2 regions of the Streptomyces sp. NPDC048434 genome follow, and region 1 is predicted to be linked to the other one. Evidence: riboswitches for the same ligand, from Rfam matches in the RefSeq annotation. Region 1 holds a riboswitch; the other holds the start of a gene.
The links. A riboswitch is a leader RNA that binds a small molecule or an ion and turns the genes downstream of it on or off. The one in region 1 is predicted to bind cobalamin.
Positions count from the first base shown of each region.

Region 2: it holds a riboswitch for cobalamin, as region 1 does, so the genes downstream of both, cobN (cobaltochelatase subunit CobN) here and metE (5-methyltetrahydropteroyltriglutamate--homocysteine S-methyltransferase) in region 1, are expected to answer to the same signal.

Region 1 covers NZ_JBICXQ010000001.1:420,554-431,439, forward strand. Annotated here, with positions in the region: gene metE (5-methyltetrahydropteroyltriglutamate--homocysteine S-methyltransferase) at 1-1,720, opposite strand, end outside; cobalamin riboswitch at 1,877-2,095, opposite strand; gene ACGFWI_RS01945 (aldo/keto reductase) at 2,192-3,250, shown strand; gene ACGFWI_RS01950 (cupredoxin domain-containing protein) at 3,423-3,821, shown strand; gene ACGFWI_RS01955 (hypothetical protein) at 3,860-4,309, shown strand; gene ACGFWI_RS01960 (Ig-like domain-containing protein) at 4,326-5,507, opposite strand; gene ACGFWI_RS01965 (DUF6777 domain-containing protein) at 5,831-6,832, opposite strand; gene ACGFWI_RS01970 (streptophobe family protein) at 7,407-8,711, shown strand; gene ACGFWI_RS01975 (MarR family transcriptional regulator) at 8,745-9,197, opposite strand; gene ACGFWI_RS01980 (DUF1398 family protein) at 9,297-9,710, shown strand; partial or broken gene ACGFWI_RS01985 (VOC family protein) at 9,748-9,834, opposite strand; partial or broken gene ACGFWI_RS01990 (YciI family protein) at 9,992-10,540, opposite strand; gene ACGFWI_RS01995 (serine/threonine-protein kinase) at 10,686-10,886, opposite strand, start outside.
Region 2 covers NZ_JBICXQ010000023.1:87,575-98,460, forward strand. Annotated here, with positions in the region: gene ACGFWI_RS25885 (M56 family metallopeptidase) at 1-580, shown strand, start outside; gene ACGFWI_RS25890 (hypothetical protein) at 723-971, shown strand; gene ACGFWI_RS25895 (LCP family protein) at 1,263-2,591, shown strand; gene ACGFWI_RS25900 (DUF1876 domain-containing protein) at 2,753-3,025, opposite strand; gene ACGFWI_RS25905 (DUF4097 domain-containing protein) at 3,245-3,976, shown strand; gene cobN (cobaltochelatase subunit CobN) at 4,074-7,676, opposite strand; cobalamin riboswitch at 7,714-7,839, opposite strand; gene cobG (precorrin-3B synthase) at 8,006-9,364, shown strand; gene ACGFWI_RS25920 (precorrin-8X methylmutase) at 9,456-10,088, shown strand; gene ACGFWI_RS25925 (precorrin-2 C(20)-methyltransferase) at 10,091-10,886, shown strand, end outside.

The DNA of each region.
Region 1 (10,886 bases):
GCATGGTGACCGGGCCGGTGAGCATGCCCTTGACCGGCCGGTCGGTGAGCGACTGGGCGTAGGTCGTCCAGCGGACCGTCATCGGCTCGGGGCGGGAGATGTCCCCGGCCAGGATCGGCGGGCGGACATAGCGGGTGCCGTACGACTGGACCCAGCCGTGCCGGGTGGCGAGGTAGCCGGTGAGCTGCTCGGCGAAGTACTGGACCATGTCGTTGCGTTCCGGCTCGCCGTGCACCAGCACATCGATACCGGCCTTCTCCTGGAAGGCCAGAACCTCGCGGATCTCGGCCGAGATGCGCTCCTCGTACCCCGCGGTGTCGATCCGCCCGGCCCGCAGATCGGCGCGGGCGGTGCGCAGTTCGGCGGTCTGCGGGAACGAGCCGATGGTGGTGGTCGGCAGCAGCGGCAGCCCGAGGTGCGCGCGCTGGGCGGCGGCCCGCTCGGCGTACGGCTGCGAACGGCGGCCGTCGGCGTCGGTGACGGCGGCGGTACGGGCGCGTACCACCGGGTCATGAGTGAGCGCCGAACCGGCCCGGGAAGCCAAGTCAGCGCGGTTGGCGGTGAGTTCGGCCGCGATGGAGTCGGTGCCCTGCGCCAGGCCGCGCGCCAGCGTCACGATCTCCGCGGTCTTCTGCCGGGCGAAGGCCAGCCAGCGGGCGATCTGCGGGTCGATGTCGCGCTCGGCGGCGGCGTCCAGCGGGACGTGCAGCAGCGAGCAGGAGGACGACACATCGACCCGGTCGGCCAGGCCGAGGAGCGTACCCAGGGTGGCCAGCGACTTCTCGAAGGAGTTGATCCACACATTGCGGCCGTCGACCACACCGGCGACCAGCCGCTTCCCGGGCGGCCCGCCGACCGCCGCCAGATCCCCGAGATTGCCGGCCGCGGCGCCGGTGAAGTCCAGTGCCAGCCCCTCGACGGGCGCCTTGGCCAGCACCGGCAGCGCCTCGCCCAGCCGGTCGAAGTAGGAGGCGACCAGCAGCCGCGGGCGGTCGGGGAGCGTACCGAGGCCGCGGTAGGCGCGGGCCGCGGCGTTCAGGACGGCGGGGGAGCGGTCCTGCACCAGTGCCGGCTCGTCCAGCTGCACCCAGTCGGCGCCGGCCGCCCGGAGGTCGGCGAGCACCTCGGCGTAGACGGGCAGCAGCCGGTCGAGCAGCGTCAGCGGATCGAAATCGGGCGCGACACCGGGCGCCGGCTTGGCCAGCAGCAGATAGGTGACCGGCCCGACGAGCACCGGGCGGGCGGCCAACCCGAGACCGAGTGCCTCCGTCAGCTCGGCGACCTGCTTGGCGGAGTCCGCGGCGAAGACCGTGTCGGGCCCCAACTCCGGTACCAGGTAGTGGTAGTTGGTGTCGAACCACTTGGTCATCTCCAGCGGCGCCACGTCCTGGGTGCCGCGGGCCATCGCGAAGTACCCCTCCAGCGGGTCGGCGGCCAGCGCGGCGCGGTGCCGGGCGGGGATCGCGCCGACCATCACGCTGGTGTCCAGCACGTGGTCGTAGTACGAGAAGTCACCGGTCGGCACCTCGTGGACACCGGCCTCGGCGAGCTGCCGCCAATTGCCGTGGCGCAGCCCGGCGGCGGTGCTGCGGAGGGTGTCGGCGCTGACGCGGCCCTTCCAGTAGCCCTCGATGGCCTTCTTCAGTTCACGGTGCTGCCCCTGACGGGGGTAGCCGTGCACGGTGGCGTGTGCTGCCGCGGCTGCGGACGTGCTGGTCACGGAACTCTCCTTCGCGAGTATGCCTCCATGGACCACGGGACGGGTCGGGGGCGCGAAGGGACGGCAAACCGGACGGGCCCCGGCGCATTCCCGCCGTATGTGCCCGTCTGATGTCCGCCGACCCGCCCTCGAGGTCACCGAGATCTCCCCGCGCACCGGTCGCACGGGGGCACTGGCAGGTCTTCGGACTCATGGGCACATCCACCAAGGGCGGACATCTACTGGCCGTCGCTTCCCAGACCCGGCCGGGCCCAGTGCGTATGACGGCGGTCGTTCCCACTCACCGCTGCGGGGCAGTCCCGGATTTCCACCGGAGTTCCCTCTTGCGACGCGCCTGCCTGGCGGACAGGGCGAACCAGTTGCTCCCGCCACCCTAGGGCATGCCGTCAACGCCGCGCCTTGCGCTGGAGCGCGCTCCAGCTCCTAGCGTGAGCGCAGCACCGGAGAGCTGCGCCGATCGAAGGGAACCACGTGCGCTACACACTGTTCGGCAGGACCGGTCTGCGGGTGAGCGAGCTGAGCCTGGGCGCCATGACCATCGGCGACGACTGGGGCTGGGGCGCGGGAAAGGACACCAGCGGCCGGATCCTGGACGCCTACGCGGACGCGGGCGGCAACTTCATCGACACCGCCAACAACTACACCGACGGCGCCTCGGAACGGATCCTGGGCGAGCTGCTCGAAGGCCGGCGGGAGCGCTTCGTCCTGGCGACCAAGTACACCTGCGCGACCCGCAAGGGCGATGTGAACGCGGCGGGCAGCCACCGCAAGAACCTGGTCCGGTCGGTGGAGGAGAGCCTGGAGCGGCTGCGCACCGACCATCTCGATGTGCTGTGGGTGCACGCCCGGGACAACTTCACGCCCGTGGAGGAGGTGATGCGGGCGCTCGACGACATGGTGCGGTCGGGAAAGGTGCTCTACATCGGCGTCTCCGACTGGCCGGCCTGGGAGATCGCGCAGGCGAACACCCTCGCCGAGCTGCGCGGCTGGACCGCGTTCGCGGGCTCGCAGCTGCGCTACAACCTGCTGGAGCGGACGCCGGAGCGCGAACTGCTGCCGCAGGCCCGCGCCTTCGACCTGGCCGTACTGGCGTGGGGACCGCTCGCGGGCGGCCGGCTCACCGGCAAGTACCGCCGCGGTGAGACGGGCCGGCTGGACATCGTCGGCGAGGACGGCCAACGGGACCACAACGCGGAGGGGACCGTCACCGCGGTGCTGGAGATCGCCGAGCAGGGCGGCTGGAGCCCGGCGCAGGTGGCGCTGGCGTGGCTGCGCAGCCGGCCCGGCAACATCATCCCGATCATCGCCGCCACCAAGGAGAGCCAGCTCCTGGACAACCTCGCCTCGGTGGATGTCACGCTGGACGCCGACGCGCTGGCACGGCTCGAACGGAGCAGCGCGGTACCGCTGGGCTTCCCGCACGACTTCCTGCGGGAGCCGGGCATCACCGAGAACGTCTACGGCGACCGCTGGCCCGAGATCGAGGACCGGCGCTCCACCTATCGCCGTACGACCAGCGAGATCCGCTGACCGGTACGGCCTCGCTGCGTACGGAACGGCGTCGGCGCCCGCCGCCCGCCCTGCCGTCCGCCCGGTACGCCGAACGCCGCCGCCCGGATGGCCGGGCGGCGGCGTCTGCGGTCTATTGAGGTGTGCGGCCCGCCGAGGCCGGACCGGCCGGACCGAAGGAGACGGACGCCCGATGAGGAAGACCGCCAGGACGGCCGTCGCCGTGGCTGCTGTCGCCCTGTTCGCCACGGGCCTCGGCAGCTGCTCGCACACCGGCGGCGGCACCGCCCCGTCGAGATCCCGCACCCCCACGGCGCAGCCGAGCCCCGGTGCACCGGCCGGCACCCGGCTCACCGTCAAGGACTTCGCCTTCAAGCCGGCCGCCCTGTCCGTACGGCCCGGCGCCAGGATCACCGTGGTCAACGAGGACTCCACCACGCACACCGTGACGGCCACCGGCGCCAAGGCCTTCGACACCGGCAGCATCAAGCCGGGCCGGACGGTCACCTTCACGGCGCCCGCCAAGCCCGGCCGCTACCCCTACGTCTGCACGATCCACCCGTACATGAAGGGCCGGCTCACCGTCCGCTGACCCGGCTACCGCCGCTCACCGAGAGGCTTGGAGAAGCCGTGGCACCAGACAACTCCGTCCCGGAGCGCGGGCGGTCCGGCCGCGTCGCCCGCGGTATCGCACGGCTGCTGGCGGCGGCCGGCCTGGCCCTGGACGCCTACGTCCACGCCCGGCTCGCCGGCCGGTACGACGGGGTCACGGCAACCATCAGCCAGGGCATGCTCTTCCGTGTCGAGGCCGCGCTGGCCGCGCTCGCCGCCCTGCTCGTCCTGGCCTGGCGCCGGCCGGCGGCCGACACCTTCGCCTGGCTCGTCGCGACGGGCGGACTCGCGCTGCTGCTCCTCTACACCTACGTGGACATCGGCGCGCCGGGACCGCTCCCGGACATGTACGAACCGGATTGGAGCAGCGACAAGAGGCTCGCGGCACTGGGTCAGGCCGTCGCCGTCCTGGCCACCTTCTTCCTGCTGCTCACCCGCACCCGCAGCCCCCGCAGACACCGCAGATGAGTGCCCGCCGCCCGGGTCAGTGCTGCAGCGCGCTGCGCTGCTGCCACTGCGTCCAGCTCTCCTGCCAGACCTCCAGGCCGTTGCCGACGTCGGTCCTGTTGGTGTTGCTGGTGCCCTTCACCTCGACCGTGGAGCCGATCGGCAGGAAGTCGTAGATCTTCTTGGCGTCCGAGGTGGTCATGCCGAAGCAGCCGTGGCTGTTGTTGTCCACACCGATCGACTTGTTCCACGGGGCGGAGTGCAGAAAGGTCCCGGACGCGGTGAGGTGGGTGACCCACTTGGAGTCCAGGCTCCACTCGTCGCCATGGCCGATGGTGGCGGAGTCCATCGTCTCGGCCGCGTTCTTGCTGCGTACGGTGTGCACCCCGCCGCGGGTCGGGTCCTGCGGGGAGCCCGCGGAGCCGCGGATGCTGTCGACGCTCTTGCCGTTCTCGTACATGGTCAGCGTGTGCGAGGGCACATCGATGACGGCCTTGTGGTCGGCACCGATACGGAAGCCGAAGTTGTAGTCGCGGGCGAACCAGCCGCCGTCGTCACCGGAGTTGATCCCGGACAGCGCGCCCTTGACGGAGACCTTGGTGCCGGCGGGCCAGTAATCCTTGGGGCGCCAGTCGATCCGGTCCTTGCCGGAGTAGTCCTTGACCCAGCCCCACGCACCCTGGACCTTCGGCTGGGTGGTGACCTTCAGCGCCTTCTCGATTTCGGCGCGCCGGTCCTTCGCTATCGGGTGGTCGAAGAGGATCGATACCGGCATTCCGGTGCCCACGGTCTGCCCGCCGGAGGGGGTGTTGGTGAGTTTGTTCACCTTGTCGGCCTGCTCTGTGGTGAACTCCGAGGTGGCCGCGGATTCCTTGCCCTGCGACGACTTCGTCCTGGTCCGCACGGTGTAGGTGGTCTTGGGCTTGACCTTGCCGTCCGATTTCCATGACACGCCGTCACCGGCGAGCTTCCCGGTGACCGTGCCGCCCTTGTCGTCCTTGACCTCGACCGAGGTGAGCTTTCCGCCGTCGGCCCGTACGGATATCTCCGAGCCGAGCTTGGCCGAGGTGTTTCCGGCGGCCGGGGTGACGGTCACCTTCGCCGCGGGCTGCCCCGCCTCCGGCGCGTCGGCACCCGCCCCGCACGCGGTCAACAGCGTGCCCGCCGCTATCAGGGCGGGTATCAACCAGGCGGGGTGGCGGCGTGGTCCGGCGTGCACGGGGGTCCCCTGCAAAGCAGAACAACTGACAGTGGCGGAGCCCGGCCCTGTGCGGGGATAACCGTCAAGGGCCGCCAATGCACCCGCCGCATAGGCAGAGGGTCTCTCCGCTTCGGAGGTTGTCCGGTGCGCCGGATGATTAGGACACAGTTCGACATCGGGCATGCGGCGAAGGTGGCCCAGCAGCCCAGCAGCCCAGCAGCCCAGCAGCCCAGCAGCCCAGCAGCCCAGCAGGAAAGCCGCGCAGCAGGAAAGCCGTGCAGCAGGAAAGCGGCGGGCGGCCTTCCGGCTGCCCGCCGCTTTCCCGTACGGGGCGCTTGCTGTCAGGTGGACGGCGGTGTCTTGCCGCCTCCCGGCTGTGAAGCCCGGCCGCCGGGTGACCCACCGCTGCCGGGCGACCCGCCGCCCGGTGACCCGCCGCCGGGCGTGCCCCCGGGGCTCGGGGAGTGCCCGGTCGGCCCGCCGGTGGTGCCGGACCCTCCCGTGGTGTCCGTCGGAGACCCGGGGGTGGCCGTACCGGTGCCCGGGGTCGAGGGGCCGGAGGTCCCGGACGAGGTCTCACCGGCCGACGGCGACCCGTTCGGCGGGGGCTCGGAGGTGGTGGGGCCGCTGGGGGTCTCGGCCGGCGGGGTCGTCGGGGTGTCCGTGGTGCCGGTGCCGCCCTCGGGGCGCTTGAACCACGTGCCCGTCTTCGGGTCGCGCAGCACAAATTCCTTGATCTTGGTCTTTGCGGGCGTGACGACGACCGCGTTCGAGGCCTGGTATCCGGGCCACTTCGTGCCGACCGTCTTCACCCCGCCCTTGAGAGGTGTCGGCTCGGTCAGCGGGTTCCCGCACTTGCAGCGCACCCGCGGCACTCCATACGAGTCCACCATGGCCGCGGTGCCGGCCTGCAGGACCGACTGGAAGGTGGTGGCCTTGCCGTCCTTGAAGCCGTGGTTGCTGACCCGGGTGTCATAGCCCAGCTGCACCGGCGTCAGCGACCGCAGATAGGACGGGATCTGAGCCGGCTGTTTGCCCAGGACGCCGGCGAACGCCCGGTTCCTCGCGGGGGCGTCCTTCAGGTAGGTGATCTGCTTCTCGACATCGCAGCTCGCGCTCTTCCGGGTGCCGCCGTAGAGGCCGGGCGTCGCGCCCTGGAAGGTGCTGTTCCCGCCGCCGGACGGCTTTTTGGGCGTGGCGGAAGGGGCCGGGGAGGACTCGTTCGCCGTCGACTTGGTGACCGGGTCCCGGCCGGTCGAGCCGGCCGGTTCGGCGAACACCTCGCCGGTGCCGGAGCCGCCCGGCCGGGTGAGTACGACCGTCAGGATCACCGCTGCGACCACGGCGGCCGCGATGATCGCGACCCGCGGCGCGGACCGCCACCAGGGTCTGCCGCCCCCGGCCGCCCCGCCGCCCCCACCACGGCCGGAGCCGCCACCGCCCCCGCCGCCTTCGTCGCCCCCGCCGGACCCGCCCGGGGGAGTGCCGGATCCCGGCGCGGTGGGCTCCGTCGGCGGCGTCCGCCCCGGTTCCGGACTCACCCGAGTCGGCTCGTGCGAGGGCTCGGACGACGGGCCGGAGAGCGGGCCCGATGGTGGTCCGGTCGGGTGGCTGTCAGGCGGCGGTGGAGATGTCACGGGTACCTCTTCCGTCGCGGGTGGGCCATCCGGCGATGCGAAATTCGCCCGCTTTTGTCAAGGTCGTGACCATTGTGTGCCCGGGGGCGACACCGTCCGCAAGCGGGGCGGCCCGCCGGTGCTTACGGTGGTGCGTGCATGCCGTGGATGCGGGACAAGTATCGGGACAGGCGTTCTGCGCCACATGGCCGTTTCCTGCATTTTCCTTCCCTGCGGGGCGGCCAAGGTGTCCTTCCAGGCGGATCGTTGGTACGCGGTCCCGTGACCGGCAGGAGAGAGCGTGAGCCAGATGCGAGGCCCCGCGTCGGCCGGTTCGCCGGGCCCGGTGCGCCGCCGCGGCGCACCGCCCGCCGTCCGGTTCTGGGCGCAAGCGCTGGGCACGGCCCTGGCGGGCATCGTCACCATGATCGTGGTCGCCGCGCTCGGCCTGTGGGCGGCGGGCGCGGCGGACCTTCCCGGCGGGGCGTTCCCCTCCGTGGTCGCGGCCACCGTGCTGGTCGCGGCGGGCGGCTCGGTCGGTCTCTACGGCGACGTCGGCGGCCTTGCGCAGGCCGATGCCGCCCTGGACGTCGTACCGCTGTCGGTCACGCTCGCCGGTGCGCTGGTGACCGCCGCCGTCTTCCTGCTGCCGCTGCGTCACCGGGCGGTGGCCGGCACCCGGGAGCTGCTCGGCCGGATCGTCCGAACGGCGGTGTGCTGGCTGGTGCTTCTGCTGCTGCTCACGCTCGCCGCCCGGCACGGCTTCCGGATCTCCGTCGGCAACGACCTCGCCGATCAGCTCGGCGCCGACCTGGGCGCCACCCCCACCGTCGGCTTCCACGCCGATGTGCCCGCGACCCTCGGGTTCGGACTGCTGTGGGTGCTGGCGCTGCTCGTGCTGACCTTCGTCGTCTCGCGGCGGGCCCCGCTCTCGCCCCAGCTGCTGCACTTCCAGTCCTCCGTACGGCCACCCGCCTTCGCGATGCTGCTGACGCTGCTGGGCTATGTCGTGATCGGGCTGGTCATCGCCGTTGTCGAGCTCTTCACCAAGGGGCGCCCGGCCGAGACGTTCGCCGTCATCTTCCTCGGGCTGCCGAACCTCGCCTGGATGGCGCTGGGCATCGGCACCGGCGGAGCCTGGGTGGGGCATGTCGACAAGGGCATCAAACTGCCCCTGCCGCACATCCTCGACCAGGTGCTCCGTACCCACGGGAAGCAGACCCTCGACCTCGGCTCGCTGGCGGAGCGTGACGGCCGGGCCTGGCTGCTGGTGGCGGTGGCGGCCGTGGTGCTGCTCGTCGCCGCCTTCACCGCGGCGGTCCGCTCCCCGGCCCGGTTGCCGGCCTGGCGGCACGCCGTCGAGATGGCCGTCGCGCTGGGGCTCACCCTGCTCGTCGTCGGACTGCTCACCCGCATCTCCGCCCACTACGGGCTCTCCCTGCTGGGCATCGGTGACCTCGGCGGCGACCTGGGCGGCGAGGTCACCGTGGACCCGCAACTCCTGCGGCTGGTGGGCGTGGGCCTCGCCTGGGGGCTGGTCACCGGCTTCCTCGGCAGCCTGGCGGCGCGGCGCGTACGCCATCCGGGCGAGGTGGGGGAGCCGTAGCGGGAGCCGGAGCCCGGGGCGTCGCCTCCGCGCTCACTCCGGGTCCCGCACCTGGCCGGCTCCCTGGTTCCGTACCTCCTCGGTGAGGCGTTGCAGGACGGCGCGCGCGGCGGCGAGATCGTGCTCGGGAAGGTGCGCGGCGAGAGCCTTGTGGGCCGCCTCGGCGCGCGCCGTGATCTTGCGCAATGTGGTGCGCCCTTCGGCGGTCAGGGTCAGCAGCGGGGACGTGCGGTGGTCCGGGTTGGGCAGGAACTCCGCCAGGCGGGCGCCGGTCAGATCGTTGGCCACGCGCTGGACGCCCTGCCGGGCGATGCCGAGCCGGCGGGCCGCCTGCGGAACCGTGAGCGCCTGCTCCGATACCGCGCTCATCAACTGCCAGCGGGCCTGGGTCTGTCCCTCGGCGGCGGCTACGGCCTCGCCCGCACGGCGCAGGGCTCCCGCGGCCTCGAAGACATCCGCCACCAGCAGAGCCATCTCGTCGGGCATCTCACGCTCCATATTTGACAACATGTTGCCATCTTGGCATTCTGTTGCCATGATAACCGTGGCACTGCCCGGGCCGACACCGGATCCCCGGAGGAACTCATGAGCATCACCACCGACACCCTCGAAGCCGCCCTGGAACGCGCCGCCGCCGTCCGCCCCCAGGTGGGCGGATTCCCCTACCTCGCCGAGGCTCTCCGTCAGGCCGGCATCACCACCTACCGCCACACGGTGGCCTCGGCCACCAACCTGTTCCTGACCGGCACCGGCCCCGTCATCAACCAGGCCACGCCGCTCTGCAACGGGATGACGGATGTCGCCCCGTTCGATGCCGAGGCCGTCGTCACCGCCCTCCGGACCGATCAGGCCGGTAAAAGCAGCTACCCCGAGTTCACTCGGGCGCTCTGGGCGGCGGGTGTCGTCGACTACACCGTCGACCTCGCCGAGCGGAGCTGCACGTACCGCGGCGCGACGGGCGAGAACTATGTCGAGTTCTATCCCCACGTCGATATCTGACGCCTGCTCGCCGGCTGACTTGCGCTCAGGCTCCGCGTCAGGACGGGGCGAGGACACAGAACTCGTGGCCCTCCGGGTCGGCCAGGCACGTCCATGGCACGTCGCCCTGGCCGAGGTCGAGGTCGGCTCGCCAACCAGTGGGCTCGGCCCTGCCGGATGAACCGCCACGGGACCACCGGTGTGTGTCAGGCCGAGGCATCGGTGGGGTCGGGTGAAACACGAGGATGCCGAGCGGTCCGAAGGGCTTCGGGGGTGACGTCGGCCTGGACGTCCTCGGGGTATGACGGCCGCCCGCCGAACTGCCAGTTGTGCACCTCGATGTCGGCGTACCGGTCCTGGGTCAGGACGGCGCGTGCCGTGTCCGGGTCCGGCGCCCGGACCAACGCCGCCGTGCCCAGCCAGGTGGCGCCGTTGTCGGACAACAGCGGCCCGTAGGCGATCAGTTCGTCCTGGTCGGGCGGGACCGCGAGGTCGGCGGCCTGCCCTGTGCCGAGGCCGAGCACCAGGTACCGGTTGCCATCGGTCCGGCCGCCGGGGAAATCCCACATGGTGCGCCCCAGGGTGTTGCGCCACCGTCGCAGCAGCACGTCCCGGTACGCGCCGGCCTGGTAGTTCGGCTCGTCGAAGGCGAACGCGCGGGCGGCGACGGGACCGGGCAGATCGACGATGTGCACGCTGCCGGTGGGTGTCTCGCCGTCGTCGGCGAGGGTCGGGCCCCGGGCGATCAGCTCCTTCGCGTACCGGTCCATATAGGACCAATGCTCTTCCAGTAGCTCGTCGCGCAGCGCTACGGAGCCGGGCCGGTCGCGGTGGTAGCAGAAGAACTCCATGCCCGTAGGGTCTCTTCAAGGAGGCAGCCGGGTCGAGCGGGTTTCCCTGCGATGACTGCTCGGCGGCCTCATCCAGAAGGCCGCCGCACGCGCCGCCCAGGCCCTGTCCCGCGTGGATCACGACGGGCCCGCGCGGCTACGCGGATCACGACGGGCCCGCGCGGCCCGGGAACATCGGGGTCGCCCAGCGCGGTGGCGGCGGGGGAGCCGGACTGCGCCGGCCGCCCGGGTCCGCCTGGGCGTCCACCTGCGTCATGGGGTGCGCCCGCGAGGTGCCCACGGGTGACCCGGGGGCCGCGGTCCGTCCGGCCGCGCGCAGGGCCGCCACGAACCCCCGGCAGGTCTC
Region 2 (10,886 bases), on a different contig from region 1:
GCTGCCGGACGACGAGCCCTACGCCTACGCCGTGCCCGGCACCCCGGCCCGCCCCGGACGGCCCGCCAGGCCCGGCCGGATCGCGGTCTCCCGCGGCATGCTGCGCAGCCTGGACGGCGACGAGCGGCGCGCCCTGTTCGCCCATGAGCGCGCGCATCTGCGCTGCCGCCACCATCGCTATCTGCTCGCCATACGCCTGGCCGGCTGTGTCAACCCGCTGCTGCTGCCGCTGCGTTCCGCGGTCGCCTTCGCCACCGAGCGCTGGGCGGACGAGGAGGCGGCGCAGGTGGTCGGCGACCGGCGGCTGACGGCGCGTGCGGTGGGCAAGGCGGCGCTGGTCACACGGCCCGCGCCGGCAGCGGGGCCGGCGCACTTCGCGGCGCCCGAACCCGGGCCGGTGCCGCGCCGGGTGGCGGCACTGCTCGGGCCCGTGCCGCCGGCCCGCCACTGGCCGCCGGCGCTGACCCCGGCCGGTCTGGCGGCCCTGGTCGCCGCGGCGGGCACGGCCGCCTCCGCGGTCTCCGCGCTCAACGCGGCGGTAGCGCTGTTCGTTGTTCTGAAGGCAGCAACGCCGCTCTAGGGGCACACTGACCCTTGACCCTCACCGGGCACGCACCGCGCACCGCGCTGTGACCGCCCCATACCAGGCAACTTCTACAACACTGTAGATCTTCCCGGTAGAGTGGCGCGCACATGCGCAACAGGCGTGGCCGGAGGGGGAGATGGCAACGAGGTGCGGACTCCTGACCTGGGACTGCCCGCCTCCAGAGGCGGAGGTGCGATGGGTCTATCAGCCGGTGGAGGTCCAATACCCGGACGGCCGGTGGACGTTGGGCCGCATCAACGCCTGGTGGACGGACGGGGCGGGCGAGTTGTGGTGCCGGCTGCGCACCCTGCCCGGCAGCGCGTGTCCGCAGTGGCTGCGTTACGACCCCGAGTCCATCCTGCTGCTGCCCAGCACCGGCATCTGACCCGCCACCTCCCGCCGGCACCGCCGGCCGCCGCTGCCGCCCCCTCCCCCGTACCGCCCCACCAGCATCAGAAGGACCAGAAGGGCCATCGGCGTGCATGACAGGCAGACGCACCAGCAGACGGCCCGGCGGGGCAGCGGCGGCACACCCGCAGCGTCCCGTACCACCGGCGATGCCTCCCGTGACCCCGGCGGCTCCCGCGCTTCCGGCGCCGGCTCGCGCCGTAGGCCGTCCGGTGCCCGCAGGTCCGGCGGCGGCTCCCGCCAGGCGGGCGGTACGGGCACGCTGCGGATGACCCGCCGCGGCCGCATCCTCGCCTGGACCGGCGGCGCGCTCGGCGTGCTGCTGCTCGGCACGGCCGGCGTCGGGGCGTGGGTCTACCAGCACCTGGACGGCAATATCCACGGCGCGGACATCGGGGTCGACGGCGCCCGGCCGGTCAATCTCAGCCCCGGCTCCAAGAACATCCTGGTCGTCGGCTCCGACAGCCGCGCCGGCGCCAACGCCAAGTACGGCAAGGGCCTGACCACCATGCAGTCGGACACACTGATGGTGCTGCACATCGCCGCCAACCGTAAGTGGGCGACCGCGCTGTCCTTCCCCCGGGACTCCTGGGTGCAGATCCCCGCCTGCACCCGCGGCAACGGCTCGAAGTCGTCCCCGCACCACTTCAAGATCAACGAGGCGTTCTCGATCGGCGGTGACTCCGGCGAGATCGGCAAGGCCGCGGCCTGCACCATCAAGACCGTCGAGAAGAACACCGGGCTGCGCATCGACCACTTCACCTCGGTCGACTTCCAGGGCTTCAAGGGCATGGTCAACGCGCTGGGCGGCATAGAGGTCTGCCCCAAGCACGCCATCCACGACAAGAAGGCCCACCTGGACATGGACGCGGGCTGCCAGAACGTCCAGGACGAGAAGGCGCTCGGCTATGTCCGCACCCGCTACAGCGTCGGAGACGGCTCCGACCTCGGCCGCATCGGCCGCCAGCAGGAGTTCATGAAGGCACTGGCGGCCAAGGCCCAGTCCAAGCTCACCAGCCCCGGCGAGCTCTACGACTTCCTGGACTCGGCCACCAAGTCCATCACCACCGACAAGGACCTGGCCGGCCTCAAGCCGCTCTACGACCTGGCCGCGACCGTCAAGGACATCCCCACCGACCGCCTCACCTTCCTGACCATCCCCAACTACTACCGCGAGGCCGACGTCCCCACCGACAAGGCCAATGTGGTCTGGCAGTATCCGCAGGCCGGCCGGCTCTTCAGCGACCTCGCGCACGACCGCGAGATCGGCGCCGCCGGCAAGAAGAAGCTCGCCGAGGCCGCCAAGAACCCGGTGACCGCGCGCTCCGTGCAGGTCCGCGTCCTCAACGGCACCGGCGCCCCCGGCCGGGCCGCCTCCGCCGGCGACCAGCTGCGCAAGCTCGGCTTCACGGTCACCGGCACCGGCAACGCCCCGGCGACGGACAAGACCACGGTCACCTACCCGGCCGCGCTCAAGACGCAGAGCGAGGTGCTCGCCTCCCGCCTCCCCGGCACCAAGGCCACGGAGTCGGCCGGGGCGGCGCCGGGCGCCGTGACGCTGACGATCGGGCCGGACTTCCCGGCGGACATGCCCTGAGGAACCGCGTCGGCCCGGCGCACTGCGTCCTGCCGACGTGTGCGCACCACTCTGCTTACTGCTGCGGCCTGCGCCGTGCTCCGTGCCGACCGCGTGCCCTCCGTCATGCCGACAGGGGCCCGTCCACGATCCGCCGGACGGGCCCCGACGGCCCGGGTCCCTCAGGCGTGCAGGCGTTCCACCGGCCGGGCCGTGTGCACCTCGATGTCGTGCGCGGCGCGCTGCAGCAGCTGATGGCTGAGGTCCGACATCGCACGGGCCACCGCCAGCTCGTCCCCGATGGCCGGGACGTTCTCGTCGGCGGGGTTACAGCGAGCCGCTCCCTGGCCGACCATCTGCCCGCCGTCCTTGCCACGCAGCCTGGCCTCGGCCCGGACCTCGCTGTCGGTCTCGGTGATGCTGATCTCGGCGTTCCATGTCTTCGTGCCAGTCACCGGAAGCCTCCTCGTCCGCCCCATAAACAGCACATGAACCGCCCCCACGAAAATCCTCGCACCGGCGTCCGCGGGCCGCACCTGGGGCCCGCCACACCTCGATCCGGGGGTTTTCCTCATGGTGGAGCCGCCGCACGCCGCCCTAGCCTCGTCGTAGCGGGGAACCGGGCGGCGGGCGCCCCCTCGCCTCACCAACTACCGAGCTTTCCGGGGGACTTCATGCGCAAGCGCGTCCGCTTCATCGGGATCGTCGCGATGGCCGCCATCGGGTCAGTGGGCATCAGCGCATGCGGACTGCTGCCCGGGAAGACCTTCAGAGACGACGCCGTGGTGTCGAAGAAGATCACGGCCGTCCGGCTGGACAGCACCTCGGGCGGCCTCACGGTGCACGGCGGCAAGGGCGGCGGCAAGGTCTCGGTCCACCGCTCGGTGACGTACCACGGCGACCGGCCCAAGGGGGCCACCCACCGGGTCGAGGACGGTGTGCTGGTGCTCACCGGCTGCGGCAAGAACTGCTCGGTGGACTACACCGTCGAGCTGCCCGCGGGCATCCCGGTCAGCGGCGAGACCTCGTCCGGCTCGGTGGATCTGACCCAGGTGGGCCCGGTGAAGGTGACGACCAGCTCCGGCACCATCGACCTGGACGGCGTGGCCGGCACGGTCGACGCACGGACCTCCAACGGCCGGATCACCGGACGCGGCCTGTCCGGCAAGCGCATCGCGGCAGAGACCTCCAACGGGGCGATCGATCTCACCCCGGCCCGCGCCCAGAGCGTCCGGGCGAAGACGTCCAACGGCGGCATCACCCTGCGGCTGCCGAAGGGTCCGTACCGGGTAGCCGCGGAGACCAGCAACGGGGACAAGCACATAGGTGTCGCCCAGGACCCGGCGGGACGCTTCCACCTGGACCTGACCACCAGCAACGGGGACATCACCGCACGCCCCGCCTGATGCCGTGGCATCGGGCGGGGCCGGGACGGCCGAGCGGGCCCGGTCTCCGGGCCCCGGCCGCCTGCCGACCGGGACGGGACGGACCCCGCCCCCGGCGTCAGTCCTCCCCCTCCAGCTCCCCTTCGGTCTCCAGGAACGCCTGCCGCAGGGCCGCCAGCGTCTCGGCGTCCGGCTTCTCCCACATACCGCGGGATTCGGCCTCCAGGAGGCGTTCGGCGATGCCGTGCAGGGCCCAGGGGTTGGCCTCCTGCAGGAAGTCGCGGTTCTCGGGGTCGAGCACGTAGGTCTGGGCGAGCTTGTCGTACATCCAGTCGGCGATCACGCCCGTGGTGGCGTCGTAGCCGAACAAGTAGTCCACGGTCGCGGCGAGTTCGAAGGCGCCCTTGTAACCGTGGCGGCGCATCGCCTCGATCCAGCGGGGGTTGACCACCCGGGCGCGGAAGACCCGGGAGGTCTCCTCGACGAGGGTGCGGGTGCGGACCGTCTCCGGACGGGTGGAGTCACCGATGTACGCCTCCGGGGCCTTGCCCTTGAGCGCCTTGACGGTGGCGACCATGCCGCCGTGGTACTGGAAGTAGTCGTCGGAGTCCGCGATGTCGTGCTCGCGGGTATCGGTGTTCTTGGCGGCGACCGCGATGCGCTTGTAGGCGGTCTCCATCTCGTCCCGGGCCGGCCGGCCTTCGAGACCGCGGCCGTAGGCGTAACCGCCCCAGACGGTGTAGACCTCGGCGAGGTCGGCGTCGGTGCGCCAGTCGCGGGAATCGATCAGCTGGAGCAGTCCCGCGCCGTACGTCCCCGGACGGGAGCCGAAGATGCGGGTGGTGGCGCGCCGCTCGTCGCCGTGCTCGGCCAGGTCGGCCTGGGCGTGGGCGCGTACGAAGTTGGACTCCGCGGGCTCGTCCAGGCCGGCGGCGAGCCGTACTGCGTCGTCGAGCAGGCCGATGACGTGCGGGAAGGCGTCACGGAAGAAGCCGGAGATGCGCAGGGTGACATCGATACGGGGGCGGCCGAGCTCGGCCAGCGCGATGGGCTCCAGGCCGTTGACCCGGCGCGAGGCGTCGTCCCATACGGGGCGGACCCCCAGCAGGGCGAGGGCCTCGGCGATATCGTCGCCGCTGGTCCGCATCGCGCTGGTGCCCCACAGGGACAGACCGACCGACTGCGGCCAGTCGCCGTTGTCGGTGCGGTAGCGCTCCAGCAGGGAGTCAGCGAGGGCCTGGCCGGTCTCCCAGGCGAGGCGGGAGGGGACGGCCTTGGGGTCGACGGAGTAGAAGTTACGGCCCGTCGGCAGGACGTTGACCAGGCCGCGCAGCGGGGAGCCGGAGGGACCGGCCGGAACGAAACCGCCGTTCAGCGCGTGCACCGCGTGGTCGATCTCGTCGGTGGTGGCGGCGAGGCGCGGGACGACCTGGCGGGCGGCGAAGTCGAGGATGTCGGCGACCGCGGCCGGGTGCCCCTCGGCGGTCCCGGCCACCGCCGCCGGGTCCCAGTCCGCGTCCTCCATCGCCTGGACCAGCGCGCGGGCCGTGGCCTCGGCCTCGTCGGCGGTCGTCCGGGTCGCGGCGGACTCGTCGAGACCGAGCGCCTCGCGCAGACCGGGCAGGGCGGACGTACCGCCCCAGATCTGGCGGGCGCGGAGGATGGACAGGACGAGGTTGACGCGGGCCTCGCCGGCCGGTGCGCCGCCCAGGACATGCAGACCGTCGCGGATCTGGGCGTCCTTGACCTCGCACAGCCAGCCGTCGACGTGCAGCAGGAAGTCGTCGAAGCCCTCGTCGTCCGGGCGGGCCTCCAGGCCCAGGTCGTGGTCGAGCCTGGCGGCCTGGATCAGCGTCCAGATCTGGGCGCGGATCGCGGGCAGCTTGGCCGGGTCCATGGCGGAGATGGCCGCGTACTCGTCGAGCAGCTGCTCCAGGCGCGCGATATCGCCGTAGGACTCGGCGCGGGCCATCGGCGGGACGAGGTGGTCGACGAGGGTGGCGTGGACCCGGCGCTTGGCCTGGGTGCCCTCGCCCGGGTCGTTGACCAGGAAGGGGTAGACGAGCGGGAGATCGCCGAGGGCGGCGTCCGGGCCGCAGGCCGCGGACAGCCCGGCGTTCTTGCCGGGCAGCCACTCCAGGTTGCCGTGCTTGCCCAGGTGGACCATGGCGTCCGCGCCGAATCCGCCGTCGTCGGCCGAGGCCGCGATCCAGCGGTACGCCGCCAAGTAGTGGTGCGAGGGCGGCAGATCGGGGTCGTGGTAGATCGCGATCGGGTTCTCGCCGAAGCCGCGCGGCGGCTGGATGAGGATGAGGAGATTGCCGCGGCGCAGGGCGGCCAGCACGATGTCGCCGTCGGGGTTGCGGCTGCGGTCGACGAACATCTCGCCGGGCGGCGGCCCCCAGTGCTGCTCGACGGAGTCCCGCAGTTCCTGCGGGAGCGTGGCGTACCAGCGCTTGTAGTCGGCGGCCGGGATACGGACCGGGTTGCGGGCGAGCTGCTCCTCGGTCAGCCACTCCTGGTCGTGGCCGCCGGCCTCGATGAGGGCGTAGATCAGCTCGTCGCCGTCGCCGGACACGAGGCCGGGAACCTCTTCGGTGCCGAAGTCATAGCCGTCGGCCTGCAGACGGCGCAGCAGCGCGACGGCGCTGGCGGGGGTGTCCAGGCCGACCGCGTTGCCGATCCGGGAGTGCTTGGTCGGGTACGCGGACAGCACCAGGGCGAGGCGCTTCTCGGCGGCCGGGATGTGGCGCAGCCGGGCATGCCGGACGGCGATGCCGGCGACCCGGGCGGCGCGCTCGGCGTCGGCGACGTACACCGGCAGACCGTCCTCGTCGACCTCCTTGAAGGAGAACGGAACGGTGATCAGCCGGCCGTCGAACTCGGGGACGGCGATCTGCGAGGCGGCGTCCAGCGGCGACAGCCCCTCGTCGCTCTCCTCCCAGGCACTGCGCGGCCCGGTCAGGCACAGGGCCTGCAGGATCGGAACGTCGAGGGCGGCCAGCGCGCCCGCGTCCCAGGACTCGTCATCGCCGCCGGCGGAGGCCTCGGCGGGCTTGCTGCCGCCCGCGGCGAGGACCGTGGTGACCAGGGTGTCGGCGGCCCGCAGCTCCTCGATCAGCTCCGGCTCGGGGGCACGGAGGGAAGCGACGAAGAGCGGGCGGGCACGGCCGCCCGCCGCCTCGATCTGCTCGCACAGGGTCCGTACGAAGCCGGTGTTGCCGCTCATGTGGTGGGCGCGGTAGTAGAGCACGGCGATCAGCGGGCCGGTCTCGTTGCGGGCTTCCCACTCCAGCGGGCCCCAGCTGGGGGCGGGCGCGGGCGGCTCGAAGCCATGACCGGTCAGCAGCACCGTGTCGGAGAGGAAGCGGGCGAGCTGGTCGAGATTGGCGGGCCCGCCGTGCGCGAGGTAGGCGTGCGCCTCGGCCGCGATGCCGACCGGGACCGTGGACTGCTCCATGAGCTGGGCGTCGGGGGCCTGTTCACCGGTGAGCACGACGACCGGCCGGTGCTGGTCCTCGGCGAGCAGCACCTCCAGGCCCTCCTCCCAGGCCCGGATCCCGCCGAGGAGACGCACGACGACGAGGTCGCAGCCCTCCAGCAGTGCGGGCAGCTCGGCGACGTCGAGACGGGCGGGGTTGGCGAGCCGGTACGGCACGGGACCCGTGGCCGCGCGGGCACTGAGCAGGTCGGTGTCGGAGGTCGACAGCAGCAGAAGCATGCGAGCGCAGGCCTTCCTCGGGGTGTCCGCGCCCCGGGTGGTCGTAAGGACGGCGGGAGTTCCTGGCTCGCCCGGCAGGCCGGGTTCACAGTGGCGGGACCGCGCCGGATTCTCACCGGGCTTCCTCCCTAGGGCCGTAGGACCCTGCGCCGTCGCTGGCGTCGGCGGGCCAGCCGACCCACCGACCTGCATAGTAAGGGCTGTGGCCGGGCGAGGTAAGCGGGCCTCCTGGCAGGCCGCGGCGGGACGGGGGCGTGCACGCGGCGGGCCGGGTGCATGGCCGGATCCGGCCCGGATCGGCGCCCACCCCCGTGGGTATGCTCGCGGCCATGCCGCCCTCCCCCTCGACACGGCCGCAGGCCGCCGCACCGCCTCTGCGCGACCGCGGTGACGCCTGCCCGGGAGCGCTGCGGCTGCATACGGCCGCCGACGGCAATCTCGCCCGTATCCGGGTACCCGCCGGAGATTTGACGGCCCGTCAGGCCACTGTCCTGGCCAACGCCGCGGAACTGCTCGGCGACGGCCACCTCTCCCTCACCTCCCGCGGCAACGCCGAGCTCCGCGGCCTTGCGGAGGACTGCGGCGCCCGGCTCGCCGGTCTGCTGCGCGACGCCGGTCTGCTGCCCTCCGAGCGCCACGAACGCATCCGCAACATCCTCGCCTCCCCGCTGGCCGGACTGGACCGGCACACCCCTTCTGACGTGCGACGGTGGGCCCGTGAGCTGGACGCACTGCTCTGTGCGAGCGAGTCAGCGACCGCCCTCTCCGGCCGTTTCCTGTTCGTTGTGGACGACGGACGGGGCGATGTGGCGGCGCTCGGCGGAGATGTGAGCTTGCTCGCAGAACCGGACGGGGACCGGACCGGACCGGCGGGCAGCGCCCTGCTGCGGGTCGGCGACGATCCGGCGGCGCTGCGGATCGCCGGCCCGGACGTACCGCGCGCCGCGCTCACCGCCGCCGAGGCCTTCCTGACCGCCGCCGGGGCGAGCGGCAGCGGCGCCTGGCGGGTCCGCGAACTCCCGGACGGGCACGGGCTGAGCGCCCTGGACGTGGCCGACGCGCTGCGGTCGGCGGGCATCGGGGCCGCGTACGTGCCCGAGGCTCCCGCACCCGGAACCCGCACCTCCCCGCCGTATGCGGACTCCTCCGCCCCCGGCATCGTCGAGGGCCCCGACGGCGACCGGGCGCTCTCGGTCCTGGCGCCGCTGGGCCGGCTGTCGGTGGCCCAATGGCGGCTGCTGACCGCGATCGCCGCCGACGACGGCGCCGGCGCACTGCGCCTCACCCCGTGGCGCGGCATCGTCCTGCCCGGACTGCCGGCCGCCGCGGCACCCGGCCGGCTGGCGGAGCTCACCACCGCCGGACTGATCACCGACCCGGCCTCCCCCTGGCACCGCCTGGGCGCCTGTACGGGCCGCCCCGGCTGTGCCAAGTCCCTCACCGACGTACGCGCCGACGCCACGGCCGCCGTCGCCGCCGGCACAGCCGTCCCGGACGAAGCACCCACCGGCCCGCCTCCCGAGGGTGTCCCCGTGTACTGGTCGGGCTGCGCACGCCGCTGCGGTCACCCGCACGGCACCTGGGTCGACGTGCTGGCCACGGCGGAGGGCTACCGGGTAGCACTGGTACGTCCGGACACCGCACCGGACACCGCACACACCGCGGCGGCCCCGCCCCCGGCCCCATGAACCGCCCCGAAGCCCCATGCCCCACCCCATGAATCACCCGAGTCCCCCGATCCCCCCGAGCCCTCCCGCACCCGACAACCCCGAGGCCACAGTGACCGCGTTCGACTACGAGAAGGACGGTGCGGCGATCTACCGCCAGTCCTTCGCCACCATCCGCGCCGAGGCGGACCTCGCCGGGCTGCCCGCCGACGTCAGCCAGGTCGCGGTCCGGATGATCCACGCCTGCGGCATGGTCGACCTGGTACGCGATCTGGCCTTCACCCCCGACGTGGTGGCAGCCGCCCGCAAGGCGCTGCACGCCGGTGCGCCGATCCTCTGCGACGCCAACATGGTCGCCAGCGGCGTCACCCGTAAGCGGCTGCCGGCCGGCAACGAGGTGCTGTGCACCCTCGCCGACCCGTCGGTCGCGGACCTGGCCGCCCGGAGGGGGACCACCCGCAGCGCCGCGGCCCTGGAGCTGTGGCGGGACCGGCTGGAAGGCGCCGTGGTCGCGTTCGGCAACGCCCCCACCGCCCTCTTCCGGTTCCTCGAAATGATCGAGGAAGGCGCGCCCCGCCCGGCCGCCGTCATCGGCATACCCGTGGGCTTCATCGGCGCCGCCGAGTCCAAGGACGCGCTGATCGCCCATCCGTCGAAGCTGGACCACATCGTGGTGCGCGGACGCCGGGGCGGCAGCGCCATGGCCGCGGCCGCGATCAACGCCATGGCAAGCGAGGAAGAGTAAGCGTGAGCGAGCAGCAGGCAACCGGTGACGGCAGCGTCGCGACGACGGCCGGCCCCGGCCGCCTTTACGGGGTCGGTCTCGGCCCCGGCGACCCGTCCCTCATGACGGTCCGGGCGGTCGACGTCATCGCCGGCGCCGACGTCATCGCGTACCACAGCGCCCGGCACGGACGCTCGATCGCGCGCTCCATCGCCGCCGAGCATCTGCGCGCCGACCACATCGAGGAGGCGCTGGTCTACCCGGTCACCACCGAGTCGACCGACCATCCCGGCGGCTACCGGGGCGCCCTGGACGAGTTCTACGAGTCCGCGGCCGCCCGCCTCACCGTCCACCTCGACGCCGGCCGCACCGTCGCCGTCATCTCCGAGGGCGACCCGCTCTTCTACGGCTCCTACCAGCACATGCACAAGCGGCTGGCCCACCGCTACCCGACCGAGGTCATCCCCGGCGTCACCTCCATCAGCGCCGCCGCGGCCCGCCTGGGCAAGCCGCTCGCCGAGGCCGACGAGGTCCTGACGATCCTCCCCGGCACGCTCCCGGAGGAGGAACTGACCGCCCGTCTGGCCTCGACCGACACCGCCGTCGTCATGAAGCTCGGCCGCACCTTCCCCACCGTCCGCCGCGCCATGGAACGCGCCGGCCGCCTGCCGGAGGCCCACTACGTCGAGCGCGCCACCATGCCCGGCGAGCGCACGCGGAAGCTGGCGGACATCGACGCGGAGACGGTCCCGTACTTCTCGGTCAGCGTCGTGCCGAGCCGTATCGCGGACGTTCCGCCGCCGGCGATGGCCACACGCG